3 regions of the Hymenobacter sp. PAMC 26628 genome follow, and region 1 is predicted to be linked to each of the others. Evidence: riboswitches for the same ligand, from Rfam matches in the RefSeq annotation. Region 1 holds a riboswitch; each other region holds the start of a gene.

Region 1 (3,243 bases):
TCGCTTCAGCAGTTGGTGGCCGCAAAGGTGCGACTGGGCCACCTTTGGGAGCCGAACACTTCCTGCGTGCCAGTCGCCTGACAACTGACAACTGACAACAAATAACTGACAACCAGCCATGATTTCCACCGCCGAAGCCTACGCCCGCGTGCTGGCCACCGCCCACCCGCTGCCGCCCGAAACCCTGCCCCTGGCCGCCGCCGCCGGCCGCATCCTGGCCGAAGAACTGGCCGCCGACCGCGACTTCCCGCCCTTCGACCGGGTGGCGATGGACGGCATTGCCGTGGCTTACGCCGCCTGGGCCGGCGGCCAAACGGTGTTTCCGGTGGCGCACGCGCAGTTTGCCGGGGCCCCCGCCCGGCCGCTGCCCGGCCCGGGCGTGGCCGTGGAGGTGATGACCGGCGCCGTGCTGCCCCCCGGGGCCGATGCGGTGGTGCGCTACGAAGATATTACCCTTGACAACCAGCAGGCGACCATCAACATTGCGCCGCCTGCCCGGCCCGGCGCGAACATCCACGCCCAAGCCACCGACCGCCGCCGCGGCGACCTGCTGCTGCCCGCCGGCACCCGCCTCACGCCCGCCGCCCTGGCCGTGGCCGCCACCGTGGGGGCCCCCGAGGTGCGCGTGACGCGCCTGGCCCGGGTAGCGGTGGTGAGCACCGGCGACGAGCTGGTGGACGTGGCCGCCACGCCCCTGCCCCACCAAATCCGGCGCTCCAATGCCTATGCCGTGCAGGCCCTGCTGGCCCCCGCCGGGGCCGACGTGCACCTGTTTCACCTGCCCGACGACCTGCCCACGCTGCGCCAGGGCCTCACGAACATCCTCGCCGCCGGCTTCGACGCCGTGGTGCTGAGCGGGGCCGTGAGCAAGGGCCGCGCCGACCACCTGCCCGCACTGCTGCGCGCGCTGGGCGTGGAAGAAATTTTCCACGAAGTGAACCAGCGCCCCGGCAAGCCCATGTGGTTTGGGGCCTGGGCCGATGGGGGCCCCGTGGTATTCGGCCTGCCCGGCAACCCGGTGTCGACGCTGCTGACGGCGGCCCGCTACGTGCGGCCCTGGTTGCTGGCCCGCCAGCAGCCGGCGGCCGGGGCCCCGGGCCCCACGCCGGCCGTGCTCACGGCCCCCGTGCAGTTCCGCCCCGCGCTGGCGCACCTGCTGCCGGTGGCCATTGCTGTGGATGCGCTGGGGGTGCGCCGCGCCACGCCCGTGGCCGTGGGCGGCTCTGGCGACCTGGCCGGCCTGCTCGGAGCCGACGCGTTTCTGGAGCTACCGGCGGAGCTGACGGACTTTGCCCCCGGCACCGTGTGGCCGGCCTGGCCGCTGTCGTAGCGATAGGAAGCTGAGCCAAGGAAACCACGCGGGCTCCACGGGGCAGGCCCCCTCTCCAGCGGAGAGGGGTGCCAGTACCTGAACGTTAAAAGCTGAACAAGCAACTTGAACGCACCCCTCTCCGCAGGAGAGGGGCCGGGGGTGAGGTGACGCGCCGTGCGTATCTTCGCAGAAGCTGCTATCCAGAAAGACCGAGGGACTGGGCCCTGTGACGTCTTGGCAACCTGCTCTGAGTAGGTGCCAACTCCCGTTCTGCCAACGCGTTTGGCCGAAGAAGATGACAGCCGGAACCGCCCCTTAGGGGAGCGGGTTTCTTTCTGGATAGGCGCGTTTATCCGCCGCTTTTATCTGGTTAGCATGTCCGGTTTCGCCCCTTCCTCTACTCTTACTGCCTCCCCAACTACTGCGGCCGACGCTGCCTGTTGTAGTCCCCTGCCGGAAATTTTGCGCCAGCGCCTGCTCGTTCTGGACGGCGCAATGGGCACCATGATTCAGCGCCACCCGCTTACGGAAGAGGACTTCCGGGGCCCCCGCTTCGCCGACCATCCCAAGCCGTTGCGCGGCAATAACGACCTGCTGAGTTTGACGCGGCCCGACATCATCCGCGGCATCCACGCCGAGTATTTTGCCGCCGGGGCCGACATGGTGGAGACCAATACCTTCTCGGGCACCACCATCGCCCAGGCCGACTACGGCTTAGAACACATTGTGTACGAGCTGAATTATGAGTCGGCGCGCCTGGCCCGCGATGCGGCCGACGAGTACAGCACGCCCGACCGGCCGCGCTTCGTGGCCGGGGCCGTGGGGCCCACCAACCGCACCGCCTCGCTCTCGCCCGACGTGAACCGGCCCGGCTTCCGCGCCGTAACCTTCGACGAGCTGGCCACGGCCTACTTGGAGCAGGTGCGCGGGCTGGTGGACGGCGGCGTGGACACGCTGCTCATCGAAACCATTTTCGACACCCTCAACGCCAAGGCCGCGCTGTACGCGGTGCAGAAGTTCTTCGACGAGGGCGGCCGCCAAGTGCCGATCATGATTTCGGGCACCATCACCGACGCTTCGGGCCGCACGCTCTCGGGCCAAACGGTGGAGGCCTTTTGGAATTCCATTCGCCACCTGCCGCTGCTGAGCGTGGGCCTGAACTGCGCCCTGGGGGCCCACCAGCTAAAGCAGTACGTGGAGGAGTTGAGCCGCATTTCCGACGTGCACATCTCGGCCTATCCCAACGCCGGCCTGCCCAACGCCTTTGGCGGCTACGACGAGTCGGCCCAGGAATTTGCGGCCCTGGTGGAAGATTATTTGAAGGATGGCATCGTGACGGTGGTGGGCGGCTGCTGCGGCACCACGCCCCAGCACATCGCCGAGCTAAGCAAGCTAGCCGAAAAGTACCGGCCGCGGCCCTTGCCCGCTGCGGGGCCCCCAGCCACGCGGCTGAGCGGCCTGGAGCCGTTCGGCATCACCCACGACAGCCTGTTTGTGAACGTGGGCGAGCGCTGCAACGTGACCGGCTCGCGCGCGTTTGCCCGCCTCATCCGCACGGGGGCCTACGAGGAAGCCCTGGCCGTGGCCCGCGCCCAGGTGGAGGGCGGGGCCCAGGTCATCGACGTGAACATGGACGAGGGCATGCTCGACTCGGAGCAGGCCATGACCACGTTTCTGAACCTAATTGCCTCGGAGCCCGACATTTCGCGGGTGCCGCTGATGATCGACTCCTCGAAGTGGAGCGTGCTGGAGGCCGGCCTGAAGTGCGTGCAGGGCAAGAGCATCGTGAACTCGATTTCGCTGAAAGAGGGCGAGGAAGTGTTTTTGCAGCGCGCCCGCACCGTGCGCCAGTACGGCGCGGCCATGGTGGTGATGGCCTTCGACGAGGATGGCCAGGCCGACACGCTGGAGCGCCGCAAAATCATCTGCCA
Region 2 (3,243 bases), 1.6 Mb from region 1:
GCCACATTCGCCCACATTAAAAAATCAGTCCTCGGTTTTCATCATGTAGCCCATGCCCACCAGCGTGTGGATGAGCTTGGTGTCGAAGCCTTTGTCGATTTTTTTGCGCAGGAAATTGATGTACACGTCCACCACGTTCGAGCCGGTGTCGAAGCTCAGGTCCCAAACGTGCTCCAGCAAGTCGGCGCGGCCCACCACCCGGTTTTGGTGGCGCAGTAGGTATTCGAGCAGGGCAAACTCGCGGGCCGTGAGTTGCACGGCCTGGCCGGCGCGCGTTACGCGCTTGGCGGCGGGGTCGAGGGTGAGGTCGGCCAGGTGCAGGGGCGCGGCGGGGGCGGGGGCCTCGGTGCGGCGGCGCACCAGGGCCCGCAGGCGCGCCAGCAGCTCCTCAAAGGCGAAGGGCTTCACGAGGTAGTCGTCGGCCCCGGCGTCGAGGCCCCGGATTTTATCGTCCGTTTCGCCCAGCGCCGTCAGTATCAGGATGGGCACGCCCGCGTCGTGGGCCCGCACCTGGCGGCACACCTCCAGCCCGCCCAGCCCGGGCAGCAACTGGTCGAGGATGAGGCAGTCGTAGCGCGTGGCCTGCGCCCGGGTCAGCCCCAGCAGGCCATCGGCGGCCAGGTCCACGGTGTAGCCCTGCTCGCTGAGGCCCTGGTGCAGAAACGCGGCCACGGAAGGTTCGTCTTCGACTAATAGAATGCGCATGGAATCGATAAATGGGGGCCCCAAAGGAACGTGCCGGCCGCTTAAGACCGGTCATAAGCTCAGCTTAACGGTGAACTTTTGAATTGACTTTGCGTTTGCGGACGAAAATACATGGCTGAATTATCTGCGTACCCCGACCTGATTCCCACCTACGAGCCCCACCGCCTGAAGGCCCTGCGCCAGTACCAGGTGCTGAGCGTACCCGGCCAGCAGCTCTTCAACGACCTGGTGAGCATCGTGGCCAAGCTTTTTGGCGTGCCCGTTGCCCTGGTGTCGCTGGTGGAGGCCGAGGAAGTCGTCTTCGCCGGCAACGTGGGCCTACCCGGCCTCGAGCGGGTAGCGCGGCCCGACAGCCTGTGTTCGGTGGCCGTTTTGCAAGACGGCGTGACGGTGTACGAAAACCTGCTGGTGCGCCCCTGCCAACTCACCAACCCTGGCGCGGCGGCGGCGCTGGACCTGCAGTTCTACGCCGGCCAGCCCCTGCGCTCGGCCGACGGCTTTGCCATCGGCACGCTGTGCGTGATGGACCACGCCCCGCGCACGTTTTCGGCCGAAGAAAGCGTGCTGCTGGCTAGCCTCGGCGACGTGGCCACGGCCCTGCTCGACCTGCGCGTGGCCCTGGAAACAGACCCCGACCTGGCTGCCGCCCTGCGCCAGCGCGTCGACGCGCGCATCGACCAGTCGCTCACCCGCATCGACACCCTGGCCTCGCTCCAGCAATGGGAAGCCACGCCCGACACGGAGGCCGCTCTCGGCTACCGCCGCTCCAGCCGCGAAGAGGCCACCCAAGTAGTGCGCGTGCTGCACGCCGAGCTGCGCCAAACCCTGGCCGACCTGCACCGCTAGCGCTGGGGCCCCCGCCGCCGTACCTTTGCCCGGCAACGCTGCGGTGCGCCGCGGGTTGTTTTTATAAAGAGGCGCCGAGAGACAGGCTCGTTGACGCGCCGGCAACCCCCCGCCTTTGGCGGGCCCGGTGCCAAGGCCTGGTTCTATAAAACGCGCTGCCGTGCTATACCTACCCCTTTTGTTGCCCCTTTTGCCAGCCGTAGCCGGCCGCCGCCCCATGCGCGTACCCGTCGGCTGTTGTTGCCGCGCGGGGTGCCGGGCCGCCGGGTAGGGCCCCCGGCCGGCCCAGGGCTGGCCTTGCATTAATCTTTCTTTTTTGTGGGGAGTGGTTTGGATGGGGCCCCGGGGCCCTGGCCGTCCCCTTGTTTACCGCCCGGCCCGCGCTGGGCCCCGAGTTTTTAGTTATGCTGAAAAAATCACTGGCCCTGTTGCAGCGCGAAGCGGCCGAAACCGGGGGCAATACCCTCAAGCGTACCCTCAACGGCTTCAGCCTCATTGCCATCGGCATCGGCGTCATCATCGGCGCGGGCCTGTTTTCGCTTACCGGCATCGCGGCGGCCAACAACGCCGGGCCCGCCGTCACGCTCTCCTTCGTGGTGGCGGCCGTGGGCTGCGCTTTTTCGGCGCTGTGCTACGCCGAGTTTGCCGCGCTGGTGCCCGTGTCGGGCTCGGCCTACACCTATTCCTACGCCACCATGGGCGAGCTGTTCGCCTGGATTATCGGCTGGGACCTGGTGCTCGAATACTCGGTGGGGGCCGCCACGGTGGCCATCAGCTGGTCGCAGTACCTCATCAAGTTCCTGGGCAAGTACGGCCTGCACCTGCCGGCCCAGTTGGTGATGTCGCCCTTCGAGTCGGCCAAGCTGGCCGACGGCTCCAGCGTGACGGGCTACGTAAACGTGCCGGCCATGCTGGTGGTGCTGGCCATCACGGCCATCGTCACGCGGGGCACGAAAGGGTCGGCCTGGTTCAACGCCCTGGTGGTGGCCCTGAAGGTGGCCGTGGTGCTGGTGTTCATCGCCCTAGGCTGGAAGTACATCGACCCTGCCAACTACCAGCCCTACATCCCGGCCAACACCGGCAAGTTCGGCGAGTTTGGCCTAAGCGGCATTTTGCGCGGGGCGGGGGTCATTTTCTTCGTCTTCATCGGCTTCGACATCGTGGCCACCATGGCCCAGGAAACCAAGAACCCGCAGCGCAACATGCCCATCGGCATCCTCGGCTCGCTGGCCGTTTGCACGGTGCTGTTCGTGCTCTTCGGCCACGTCCTCACCGGCTTAGCCAACTACTCGGAGTTCAAAAACAGCGCCGCGCCGGTGGCCATCGCCATCGAAAAAACGCCCTACGCCTGGCTCAGCTCGGCCGTGATCCTGGCCATTCTCATTGGCTACACGTCCGTCATTCTGGTCGATTTGCTGGGGCAGTCGCGGGTGTTTTTCTCGATGTCGCGCGACGGGCTGCTGCCGCCGGTGTTCTCCAAGCTGCACCCCACGTTCAACACGCCGTTCCAGTCGAGCCTGCTGCTGGGCTCGTTCATTGCCGTGTTCGCGGGCTTCGTGCCCATCTCCGTGGTGGGCGAAATGACGAGCATCGGCACGCTGCTGGCCTTCGTGATGGTGTGCCTGGGCGTGATGATTATGCGCCGCACCAACCCCGACGCGCCCCGCAGCTTCCGCACGCCGTGGGTGCCGG
Region 3 (3,243 bases), 1.3 Mb from region 1:
GCTGCGCGCTTCACTAAGGCTGGCGGTAAGAGCGGCTGTCGGCCAGCACCAGGCCGGTGGCGGCGGCGGGGCGGGCCTCGGTCATGGCGCGGGTTTGCAACTGGCGGTCGAGCAGGTCGAGGCGGATTTGCAGGTTGCGGTTCATGGCCGTCAGCACCACGTCGGGCTGCGGGTGGTGGGGCAGCTCCAGCTTCAGGGTGTGGTAGCTCGAATCAAGGGCCGCCAAATCGTGCCGCCACTCGGCGGTGGGGCTGCCGGCGGCCGAATCGGCCAGCTGGCGCAGCTCGGCCTTGCGCTCGTTGAGCTGGGCCACATAGTAGCTTTCCATGCCGCGCACGGCAGTCAGCAGGCGGTCGTCGGTGAGGTCGTTGCGGTCGGCCGCGGCCAGGGCCAGCGGGTCGCCCAAGTATAGGGGCCCGGCGGGTGCGGCCGCGCCGGGCTCGGCGGCAATGCCCGGCTCGGGCCCCGGCTGGTGATGGCCCGCTTTCCAGGCTTCGCTGGCGCCGGCGGCTACCACCAGCAAGGCTAGTGCCGCGGCCACGCCGTAGCGGTGCAGCCACGGGGCCCGGGCGGCGGGCGCCAAAGCGGGGAGCGTGGGGGCCCCAGGCAGCGGCGCGGCGGCCGGCACCGCGGCGGGGCCCGCGAGGTCTCTTTCAATGGCCGCCCACAGGTCGGGGCGCGGCTCGTGCACGTCGAAATCGGCGCGGTGCCGCTCGACGAAGGTGGCTAATGAATCGGGCTTATCGGATTGCATGATAGTAGTAAGGACGGGCGGCCGGCGTTGGGTGGGGACAGCGGCCGGCGCGGCAGCTATATAAAGAGAATGGTTAACAGAGAAACGGCCCGGGGGCCCTAAAAAGGTTCAGCGGAGGCCCTGCTGGGCGGCCAGCTCGCGCAGCTTGGCGCGGGCCCGGCTGTATTGTGATTTAGAAGTGGATTCGGAAATGCCAAGGATGCCGGCCACTTCCAGGTGGTCGTACCCCTCTAATAGGTAAAGGGTCAGCACTACGCGGTAGCCGTCGGGCAGCTCCTGGATGCAGCGGCGCAGCACGTCGGCGCGGTAGTGGGTTTCGGCCTCGTCGTCGGCCGAGTAGTGGGTTTCGAGGGGGGCGTCGTGGTGCTGCTCGCCCAGCGGCACCAGTGCCAGGCGGCGCTGACGCAGGCAGTTGATGCTCTTGTTCACCACAATCCGCTTGAGCCAGGCCCCAAACGAGGAATCGCCCTTGTAGCTGCTCAACTCGCGGAAGGCGCTCAGGAACGAATCTTGCAGCACGTCCTCGGCCTCGGCGTAGTCACCGGTGATGCGCAGGGCCGCGTTGAACATGGCCTTGGCGTAGCGCCGGTACAGCTCGGCCTGGGCCTGGCGGTCGTGCAGGCGGCAGCGTTCCACCAAGGGAGCATTAATGTCGACGTAAGCAGAGTAGGAAAGGGCTTCCATGCGGGGCAATGAAGGAGCGGAACGCGTTAGCAACCCAAAGACCGCGCGATGGGTTCGGGGTTGCACTGCGGAAGAGGTACTTGGCTGAATAATAGGGCCCCGAAATTACGCCGGGCCGCAACGTCCAGAACAATTTTCTTGCACTATTGCGAAGTTTTGCATTACCTTTGTCGCAGCAACCCATTTTAGGGTTGTTTTTATACAGAGGCGCGGAGAGACAGGCTCGATGAACCGCCGGCAACCCCCACAACGTGGAACGGTGCCAAGTCCTGACATATAAAACCGTCGCCGTGCGCTACTTTCCTCACCCCCGCTTGCAACCCACCACCTCCGCCGCTATCCTGCGCCGCACGTGCTGTTGCATGCCATGCCCCACCGGCTGTATGCGGGGGGTTGTGCTGGTTGTTGAAGCCCGCTTAATTTCCTGCGGCTACCCCGGTAGCCTTTCCCCGCCCGCCCCCACCGCGGTACCTAAGTCGTTGCCTGTTCTGTAACGGCAGCCGGTGCAGCGGGGCCCCGGGCCCCCTGGTTTTTTCTTCGGAAGAACGGCCTCCCCCTTTATTTTTATGGACTTACCCCTTGAACGCCAGGTCGATGACCTGCGCCGTGACTTACCCGAACACGCTGCGCTGGAAACGCTGGCTTTGCTGGCCGAGCGCTTTCCCGGCCGGGCGTCGTTTTCCACCTCGTTTGGCTTGGAAGACCAGATCATCAGCCACCTCATCTTCGCGCACCAGCTGCCCATCCGGGTGTTCACGCTCGACACGGGCCGCAACTTCCAGGAAACGTACTCGACCTGGAACAAGACGCTGCTGCGCTACGGCCAGCCCATCGAAGTATTTGCGTCCCAGACCGCTAGCATCGAAGCCCTCGTGGCGCAGAAGGGCCCCAACAGCTTCTACGAGAGCCTGGAAAACCGCAAGGAGTGCTGCCACATCCGCAAGGTGGAGCCCCTGGCCCGGGCGCTGGCCGGCACCCAACTTTGGTTCACGGGCATCCGGGCCGAGCAGTCGGCCAACCGCCAGCACATGCACCGCGCCGAGTGGGACGCCGGCCACCAGCTCATCAAAGTGCACCCGCTCTTCGACTGGACGTGGGACGAATGCGTGGCGTTTGCGCAAGAGAATGGCGTTCCGACCAACCCGTTGCACCAGCAGGGCTTCGTGAGCATCGGCTGCGCGCCCTGCACCCGGGCCATCAAGCCGGGCGAAGACTTCCGCGCCGGGCGCTGGTGGTGGGAAAACGCCGACGCCAAGGAGTGCGGCCTCCACGACACCACCGCCCACCAGGGCCTCGACCCCGTGGTGGAGCGAATGCCCGGCTAGGATTTTAGTTGTCAGTTGTCAGTTAGCTGCTGGCAAACAACTGACAACGAGCAATTAATAACGAGCAACTAATAACGAGCAACTGATAACTAACAACTAGCTAATGCCCACCCCTATTTACCTCGATTACCTCGACCGGCTCGAAGCCGAAGCTATCCACATTTTGCGCGAAATAGCGGGCCAGTTTGAGCGGCCTGCGCTGCTGTTTTCGGGCGGTAAAGACTCGATTGCCCTGACGCGGCTGGCCGAAAAGGCGTTCCGGCCCGGCAAGTTTCCGTTTCCGCTGGTGCACATCGACACGGGCCACAACTTCCAGGAAATCATCGATTTCCGCGATTCGCTGGCCGCCTCGCTGGGCGAAAAGCTGATTGTGCGCAAGGTGGAGGACACCATCCGCACCCGCGGCCTGCACGAGCCGGGCGGCAAGTACCCCAGCCGCAACCCGCTGCAAACCTACACGCTGCTCGACGTGATTGAGGA

Evidence for each region. A riboswitch is a leader RNA that binds a small molecule or an ion and turns the genes downstream of it on or off. The one in region 1 is predicted to bind S-adenosylmethionine.
Region 2: linked by a shared signal. The riboswitch ahead of AXW84_RS07315 (amino acid permease) and the one ahead of metH (methionine synthase) in region 1 are both predicted to bind S-adenosylmethionine.
Region 3: linked by a shared signal. The riboswitch ahead of AXW84_RS17545 (phosphoadenylyl-sulfate reductase) and the one ahead of metH (methionine synthase) in region 1 are both predicted to bind S-adenosylmethionine.

What each region holds. Positions count from the first base shown of each region.
Region 1 covers NZ_CP014304.1:22,775-26,017, reverse strand. Annotated here, with positions in the region: gene AXW84_RS00470 (molybdopterin molybdotransferase MoeA) at 119-1,330, shown strand; SAM riboswitch class I at 1,506-1,614, shown strand; gene metH (methionine synthase) at 1,808-3,243, shown strand, end outside.
Region 2 covers NZ_CP014304.1:1,640,659-1,643,901, forward strand. Annotated here, with positions in the region: gene AXW84_RS07305 (response regulator transcription factor) at 25-705, opposite strand; gene AXW84_RS07310 (GAF domain-containing protein) at 817-1,551, shown strand; SAM riboswitch class I at 1,610-1,703, shown strand; gene AXW84_RS07315 (amino acid permease) at 1,956-3,243, shown strand, end outside.
Region 3 covers NZ_CP014304.1:4,040,928-4,044,170, forward strand. Annotated here, with positions in the region: gene AXW84_RS17535 (hypothetical protein) at 14-754, opposite strand; gene AXW84_RS17540 (RNA polymerase sigma factor) at 863-1,438, opposite strand; SAM riboswitch class I at 1,633-1,721, shown strand; gene AXW84_RS17545 (phosphoadenylyl-sulfate reductase) at 2,005-2,763, shown strand; gene cysD (sulfate adenylyltransferase subunit CysD) at 2,867-3,243, shown strand, end outside.